Regions from separate parts of the Nocardioides sp. AN3 genome, predicted to be linked through region 1. Evidence: riboswitches for the same ligand, from Rfam matches in the RefSeq annotation. Region 1 holds a riboswitch; the other holds the start of a gene.
The links. Region 1 has a riboswitch for glycine ahead of gcvP (aminomethyl-transferring glycine dehydrogenase). Riboswitches for the same ligand answer to the same signal wherever they lie in the genome.
Positions count from the first base shown of each region.

Region 2: another riboswitch for glycine. It lies ahead of gcvP (aminomethyl-transferring glycine dehydrogenase); the one in region 1 lies ahead of gcvP (aminomethyl-transferring glycine dehydrogenase).

Region 1 covers NZ_BAAIGC010000034.1:38,460-42,665, forward strand. The annotation lists gene ACYQ1K_RS24175 (double zinc ribbon and FHA domain-containing protein) at 1-205, shown strand, start outside; gene ftsR (transcriptional regulator FtsR) at 210-950, shown strand; gene ACYQ1K_RS24185 (bifunctional nuclease family protein) at 1,028-1,495, shown strand; gene ACYQ1K_RS24190 (MerR family transcriptional regulator) at 1,790-2,317, shown strand; glycine riboswitch at 2,405-2,496, shown strand; gene gcvP (aminomethyl-transferring glycine dehydrogenase) at 2,580-4,206, shown strand, end outside.
Region 2 covers NZ_BAAIGC010000020.1:63,965-68,170, reverse strand. The annotation lists gene gcvP (aminomethyl-transferring glycine dehydrogenase) at 1-2,407, opposite strand, end outside; glycine riboswitch at 2,562-2,657, opposite strand; gene ACYQ1K_RS19410 (LacI family DNA-binding transcriptional regulator) at 2,878-3,864, opposite strand; gene ACYQ1K_RS19405 (substrate-binding domain-containing protein) at 4,021-4,206, shown strand, end outside.

The DNA of each region.
Region 1 (4,206 bases):
CGAGATCTTCCTCGATGACGTCACGGTCTCGCGCAGGCACGCGGAGTTCGCGCGCAGCGGCGAGACGTTCACGGTCAGCGACGCCGGCAGCCTCAACGGCACCTACGTCAACCGCGACCGCATCGACCAGGTCGTGCTCAAGGACGGCGACGAGGTGCAGATCGGCAAGTATCGCCTCGTGTTCTACTCGGGGCACGGGGCCTGAGCAGATGGTGACGGCGACGAGTGCGGCGTCCGGGTCCGCGCCCGAGCGCCACACGATCGGCGAGGTGCTCACCCTGCTGCGGCCCGACTTCCCCGAGATCAGCATCCCCAAGATCCGGTTCCTGGAGGAGAAGGGGCTGGTCAAGCCGGAGCGGACGCCCTCGGGGTATCGCAAGTTCTCGCGGGACGACGTGGAGCGACTGCGCTACGTGCTGCGGATGCAGCGCGACCACTACCTGCCGCTGAAGGTGATCGGGGAGCACCTCGACGCCATGGACCGCGGGCTGGAGCCGCCCGCGATCGAGCCGACGGTGCCCACCGTGCCGCAGGTCGCGCTCGCCGCCGACGGGATGCCCCGTGCAGAGTCGTTCCTCCGTCGCGACGGCTTGCGGCTCTCGCGACGCGAGCTGCTGAAGATCGCCGAGGTCAGCGACGAGCTGCTCACCGAGATCGAGGGGTTCGGCCTCGTGACGCCCTCGCGCACCGGCCACTACGACACCGACGACCTCGTCATCCTGCAGACCGCGCGAGAGCTGGCCGACTACGGTCTCGAGCCGCGCCATCTCCGTGGGCTCAAGGCCGCCGCCGACCGCGAGGTCGGCCTGGTCGAGCAGGTGGTGGCCCCCTTGCGGCGTACGTCGGATCCCAGCGCCCGCGCCCGCGTCGAGGAGACCGCCGGCGAGCTCGCGGCCCTCTCCGTGAGACTGCACGCGACGCTCGTGAAGGCCGGGCTGCGTCGGTTCTGACGCCGGTTCCGCGCCCGGCGCCGCAATACCCGAGATGGGCCGTGGCTCGCCCGCGGGGGCGGAGTAGGGTTGATGACGTGCGTGAGGTCGACGTCATGGGAGTCCGGGTCGAGATGCCCTCCAACCAACCCCTCGTGCTGCTGCGCGAGGTGACGGGGGAGCGGTACCTGCCGATCTGGATCGGTGCCGTCGAGGCCACGGCGATCGCGTTCGCCCAGCAGGGCGTGGTGCCTCCGCGGCCATTGACGCACGACCTCATGAAGGACGTGATCGGCGCTCTCCAGGCCGAGCTGCGCGAGGTGCAGATCACCGACGTCCGCGACGGCGTCTTCTTCGCCAACCTCGTGTTCTCGACCGGCGCCGAGGTCAGCGCGCGTCCGTCCGACTCGATCGCGCTCGCGCTGCGCACCGGGACCCGGATCGTCTGCTCCGAGGAGGTCCTGGACGAGGCCGGCCTCGCCGTGCCCGCCGAGCAGGAGGACGAGGTCGAGAAGTTCCGCGAGTTCCTCGACCATGTCACCCCCGAGGACTTCGACGCCCACTGAGCGGCACGTGGCACGCACCGCTGCCCGCCCGAGACCTCAGTCTCAAGTTGAGGGTGAGGGTTGCGACACGCCGGACATGTCTTTGACCCCGGCGATCGCGAGTCCTACCTTGAACTGTCTCTGTTGTAACTCCAACCATGACGTTCGCTCTGCGGAGTGAGGTCGCGGCCCTTCCCCATCGGCGTTACGCTCAACGGAGTAGACCTCACGGAGGACCGCGTGAACGAGCACGAGCAGGAGAGCGGCGTCAACGCCGACGCACTCCTCGCGGCGAAGCAGGCCGATGAACAGGGCCTGCTCTTCACCGACGACGTCTCGCCCCTGCCCAGCGACGCCGGCTACCGCGGTCCGACCGCCTGCAACGCCGCCGGGATCAGCTACCGCCAGCTGGACTACTGGGCTCGGACCGGGCTGGTGGAGCCGAGTGTCCGTGGCGCGACCGGCTCCGGGACCCAGCGGCTCTACTCGTTCCGGGACATCCTGATCCTCAAGGTCATCAAGCGCCTGCTCGACGCCGGCATCTCGCTGCAACAGATCCGCACTGCCGTCCAGCACCTGCGCGAGCGCGGCACCGACGACCTGACCCGCGTCACGCTCATGAGCGACGGCGCCTCCGTCTACGAGTGCACCAGCAACGACGAGGTCATCGACCTGCTCCAGGGCGGCCAGGGCGTCTTCGGCATCGCGATCGGCGGCGTCTGGCGCGAGATCGAGGGCACACTCTCGGAGCTCCCGAGCGAGCGCGCCGCTGACGAGACCGACTCCGGACCGTCCCCGGGTGACGAGCTCGCCGCTCGCCGCGCCGCCCGCAAGATCGGCTGACGCGAGCAGCGCACACCCCTTCGCGCCTGACCCTCGGCTCGTCGATGACGGACCGGGGGTCGGGTCGTCTAGAATGGGTGCCGCTGCAGATCCCGCGTGGGAGAGTCCCTGCTCGACAGGGGCGCCGAAGGGGCAATTCCTCCCCGGAAACTCTCAGGCACCACGACCACGCGGATGAGGCGACTCTGAAGAACGGACCGTCGGCACGGGTCGGGCAACAGAGGGGGAGGGCCGTCCTGATCTCGACGACCCAGGAGTCCCCGTGACCGACTTCCCTTCCCTCTCCGAGCTCGACGGCGCCCTGCCGTTCGTCGATCGCCACATCGGCATCGACGGCGACGCTGAGCGTCAGATGCTCGAGCGTCTCGGCTTCGGGTCCCTCAGCGAGCTCATGGACGCGGCGGTGCCCGCGGGCATCCGTTCGGAGGAGAGCCTCGACCTGCCCGCACCCCTCTCGGAGAGCGGCGTCGCCGCCCTCGCACGGGAGCTGGCGGGGCAGAACATGCCGGGGGAGTCGCTGATCGGTCTCGGCTACCACGGCACGATCACGCCGCCGGTGATCCGCCGCAACGTCCTCGAGGACCCGAGCTGGTACACGGCCTACACGCCCTACCAGCCCGAGATCTCCCAGGGTCGCCTCGAGGCGCTCATCAACTTCCAGACGATGATCGGCGACCTGACCGGTCTCCCGACCGCCAACGCGTCGCTGCTCGACGAGGGCACCGCGGCCGCGGAGGCGATGACGCTGGTGCGTCGGGCGAACAAGAAGGCCGCCGGACCCTTCGTCGTCGACGCCGACGCGCTGCCGCAGACCATCGATGTGGTGCGCACGCGCGCGCTCGCCATGGGCATCGAGGTGGTCGTCGCCGACCTCAGCCAGGGGCTGCCCGAGGGCGATCTCTGCGGCGTCCTGGTGCAGTACCCCGGGGCCTCTGGTCAGGTCACCGACCCGCGCGCCGTGATCGCGGCGGCGCACGAGCGGAACGCCCTCGTGGTGGTGGCGGCCGACCTGCTCGCCCTCACGCTCCTCGAGGCTCCTGGCGAGCTGGGTGCCGACGTCGTCGTGGGGTCGTCGCAGCGCTTCGGCGTCCCCTTGTTCTACGGCGGCCCGCACGCGGGCTTCATGGCGGTCGGGCAGGGCCTCGAGCGGCACATGCCCGGACGCCTGGTGGGCGTCTCCGTCGACGCGGAGGGACGTCCGGCGTACCGCCTCGCGCTGCAGACCCGCGAGCAGCACATCCGTCGCGACAAGGCGACCTCCAACATCTGCACCGCGCAGGTCCTCCTCGCGGTCACTGCGTCGATGTACGCCGTCTACCACGGTCCCGAGGGCCTGCGTGCGATCGCGACCCGCACCCATCGGTACGCCGCCGTCCTGGCCGCCGGGCTGCGCGCCCTTGGCCACGACGTCCGCACGGAGCCGTTCTTCGACACGATGACGGTCTCGGTGCGGGGTCAGGCGGCCGACGTCGTCAGCGGTGCTCGCGCGCTCGGCCTGCACCTGCGGCTGGTGGACGCCGACACGGTCTCACTGTCGACCTCGGAGACCACGACTCGGTCCACGATCACCAGCGTCCTGCGTGCGTTCGGCGCCGGCGCGAGCGGCGCGCCGGCGGTCGACCTCGACGAGCTCGACCGCACGACTCCGTCGGCGCTCCCGCAGGGCCTGGTGCGCACCACGCCATACCTGACACACGACGTCTTCAACAGCCATCACAGCGAGACGCAGATGCTGCGCTACCTGCGCAGCCTGTCCGGCCGCGACTACGCGCTCGACCGCGGGATGATCCCGCTCGGCTCGTGCACGATGAAGCTCAACGCCACCACCGAGATGGAGCCCATCTCCCTCCCCGGCTTCGCCGACCTCCACCCCTTCGTCCCGGCCGAGG
Region 2 (4,206 bases), on a different contig from region 1:
TGGCGACATAGTTGGCGGTGAGAACGGCGACCTTGGTGGCCTGGGTGAGCCCGTCCGCGCCCATCATCCGGATGTAGGCCCACGGGATCGGCAGAATGCCGGCTGACCCGTACGGCGCGGCGCTGACCGCACCGATCCCCCCACGACGGTCCGCGTCGGGGTGGTTCACGTGCGTGGGCAGGTAGGGCACCAGGTGCTCGGCGACCGCCACCGGCCCGACCCCCGGGCCCCCGCCACCGTGCGGGATGCAGAAGGTCTTGTGCAGATTCAGATGGGAGACATCGCCGCCGAACTGCCCCGGTTTGGCGACACCGAGCAGAGCATTGAGATTCGCGCCGTCGACATAGACCTGTCCCCCATGCTGGTGGACGAGGTCGCACAGGGCGATGATGCCCTCCTCATAGACGCCGTGGGTGGAGGGGTAGGTGACCATCACCGCTGCCAGGTCCTTCGCGTGTGCCTCACACTTGGCCTGCAGATCCTCGAGGTCGATGGTGCCGTCCTCGTTCGAGGCCACCACCACCACCCGCATGCCCGCCATCACCGCCGACGCGGCGTTGGTGCCATGCGCACTGGACGGGATCAGACACACCTCACGCTGCCCCTGACCACGGTCCACCTGATAGGCGCGGATCGCCAACAGCCCGGCCAGCTCGCCCTGGGAGCCGGCGTTCGGCTGGATCGAGACCGCCGCATACCCGGTCACCTCGGCCAACCAGGACTCCAGCTGCCCGATCAGCTCCAGGTAGCCCGCCGCGTGCTCGCGCGGCGCGAACGGGTGCAGGTCGGCGAACCCGGCCAGCGAGACAGCCTCCATCTCGGTGGTCGCGTTCAGCTTCATCGTGCAAGACCCGAGCGGGATCATCCCCCGGTCCAGGGCGAAGTCCCGGTCGGACAGCTTCCGCAGATAGCGCAGCATCGCGGTCTCGGACCGGTGCTCATGAAAGACCGGGTGAGTCAGGAACACACTGGTCCGGCGCAGACGCTTCGGGATCCCCCCGACCGGGCCCTCCTTCGCAACCTGCCGGCCACCCGGCCCCCCACCCGCAGCCCCGGCAGCCCCGGCCCCGGCAGCCCCGACCGACTCGAAGACCTCGAAGACCGACCGGACGTCCTCCCGAGTCGTCACCTCAGAGCAGGCCACCCCGACGTGGTCCTCATCGACCAGCCGGAGCAGGATGCCCCGCTCTCGGGCCGCATCGACCACCACCGCCGCGCCGCCAGGCACGTGGACCACGAACGTGTCGAAGAACGACCGGCTGACCACCCGGTAGCCGATCGCCCACAACGCAGCGGCGAGCTTGTTGGCGTGCAGGTGGATCCGCTCGGCGATCCGAGTCAGCCCCTCGGGGCCGTGGTAGACGGCGTACATGCTCGCCACCACGGCGAGCAGGACCTGGGCGGTGCAGATGTTCGAGGTCGCCCGGTCACGACGGATGTGCTGCTCGCGGGTCTGCAACGCCAGCCGGTAGGCAGGCCGCCCGCTGGAGTCGACCGACACCGAGACCAACCGGCCCGGCAGGTGACGCTCCAGACCGGTACGCACCGCGATGTAGCCCGCATGCGGCCCGCCGTAGAACAACGGCACCCCGAACCGCTGCGTCGACCCGACCGCGATATCAGCCCCCAGCTCCCCTGGCGAGGTCAGCAGCGTGAGCGCGAGGAGATCAGCCGCGATCGTGACGAAAGCCCCGCAGGCGTGGGCGGCCTCGACGACCGGCGCCAGATCACGGACCTCCCCGGACGAGCCCGGATAGGAGGCCACGATCCCGCAGAAGTCGCCATCCGGCAGCGCAGCGGCCAGGTCGACCAGGCGGACCTCGATGCCGACCGCGGCGGCGCGGGTCCGCACCACATCGATGGTCTGCGGGTGGGTGTCGGCGTCGACGAGCACCCGGTTCGACGTCGACCTCGCGGCACGCCGCATGATCCCGATCGCCTCCGCCACCGCTGTGGCCTCGTCCAGGAGCGACGCGTTCGCAGTCGGCAGACCACTCAGATCACCGACCATGGTCTGGAAGTTCAGCAACGCCTCGAGACGGCCCTGACTGATCTCAGGCTGGTACGGCGTATAGGCCGTGTACCACGCCGGGCTCTCGAGCACATTGCGGCGGATCACCGCCGGCGTGATGGTCGGGTAGTAGCCGAGCCCGATCATCGGGGTCGCGACCGTGTTGCGCGCCGCGAGTGCGCCGAGCTCGCCGGCGGCCTCGCGCTCTGTCGCCGGCGCGGGGAGGTCGAGGTCGCCGGCCATGCGGATGCCGACCGGAACGGCGGCATCCACCAGTGCGTCCAGGCTCTCGTAGCCAACGGTCTTGAGCATGCGAAGCTGGTCATCCCCATCGGCGCCGATGTGGCGGCCGACGAAGGTGTCGCGCGTGGTTGATGGGTCGAGCGGATCGCTCATGAGGGAGGCTCCCAGGTGTCGAGGGACCGCGCGATGACGGCCCCGTAGAGGGGTGACCTCCCCGCTCTGTCATCGATGCCTGAGAGCTTCACCGTCACCTCGACGGCTTGCACCTTTGGCGCAGGACGCACAGGTCCTGACTTTCCAGAGTCGCCTCACCGGAGCGGTAGCTGGGCCTGAGAGATTCTGGGGAGTGTTGCTCCTTCGGCGCCCAGTCGCGTTGCGACCGGGACTCTCCCGCTTCGGCTTGTGCGGCGCACTGTTCAGTTGTGACTCCGTTCGGGACCAGTGGGCCCGCGGTGCCGGAAAGATAGCGTCGATTCGAGCCCCTTCACAAGACCTTGCCGCGACTTCGGAAATTCCTGTCGCGTAGGCAACGGGCCTTTACTCGTTGAGATGTCGTGGACTTTGTAGGCTCTACGACTGACGTCGCCGCCGCGGCTGGACCCGGTCACAAAGCCCGAGGCCTATCAGCCCCGGTCGACCAACCTGGTCGGAACGATGACCGTCCGGGGAGGGCGCACACTTCCGTTCATCCGCTCGAAGAGGAGGTCGCAGACGGCACGACCGACGGCGGCGACATCCTGTTGCACGACCGTGACGGGAGGCTCGACCAGGTCGGAGAGCGGGAAGTCGTCGAACCCGACGATCGCGAGGGGCGGGTCAGGGTGGGCACGAACGGCTCGCAGCGCTCCGACCGAGAGCTCGTTGCGCGCGGTGAAGACAGCCGTCGGCGGAGCGTCGAGGCGAAGCAGCTCGGAGATGGCCTGCGATGCGGCATCGGCCGACGTCACATCACCCACGAGCAGGCGTTCGTCGACCTCGACGCCGGCCCGGGCCAGCGCGTCGAGGTAGCCACGCCGACGCTCGCGAGCCGTCCAGAGGAAGGACCGGTCGGTGAGGCAGGCGATCCGCCGGTGACCGCGGTCGAGCAGATAGCTGGTGGCCGCGAGCGCGCCGTCATGGTTGTCCACGAGGACGGTGTCGACAGCGACGCCAGCCGCGGGCCGGTCGACGGCGACCACGGGCAGGCCGGCGTGGATCTCCGCCGTCAGGTAGGTCTGGTCGTCGCTGGCAGGCATCAAGACCAATCCGTCCACGCGGCGGGTGACCAGCTCGAGCACCTGGTTGCGCTCGCGCTCCTGACTGTCGTCCAGACTCGAGGCGATGACGGCCACGCCGTCCGCACGCGCACGGTCGTCGATGGCACGGAGCAGCGCGGCGGCGAACTCGTTGCTGAGGTCGTGGAGGATGACGCCGATGGTCTGCGTGCGCACTCCGCGGCGCAGGTTGCTGGCGGCGAGGTTGTGTCGGTAGTCGAGCTGCTCAGCAGCGCGTCGGACACGCTCGACCACCTCGGGCGAGACGTTCGGCTCGCCGTTGATGACACGCGAGACGGTCTTCAGCGCGACACCGGCAAGCGCGGCGACGTCTGTCATGGTGGCTCGCTTCCGCATCGCCGATCTCCTGTCTGACAACGATGTCTCGGCACAGCATAGCCATTCGGATGTGACGCTTGACACAGGGCGGAATCGTGTGGCGTACTGTCCTATGACAACGTTGTCATGCCGTCTTCCGAGGCAGACGACGCCGACCAGAGAGGCCACGCCCCCATGACGACCACCACCTTCGTTCGCCGCGCAGCAGCAGCCGGCATCGCCGTGCTCGCGACCTCCACGCTCGTTGCGTGTGGCGGCTCCGACTCCGGGTCAGGCAGCGGCGGCAAGGTCTCCGTCGCCCTGATCACCAAGGACTCGATCAATCCGTTCTTCGTGGCCATGCAGGAGGGTGCGAAGAAG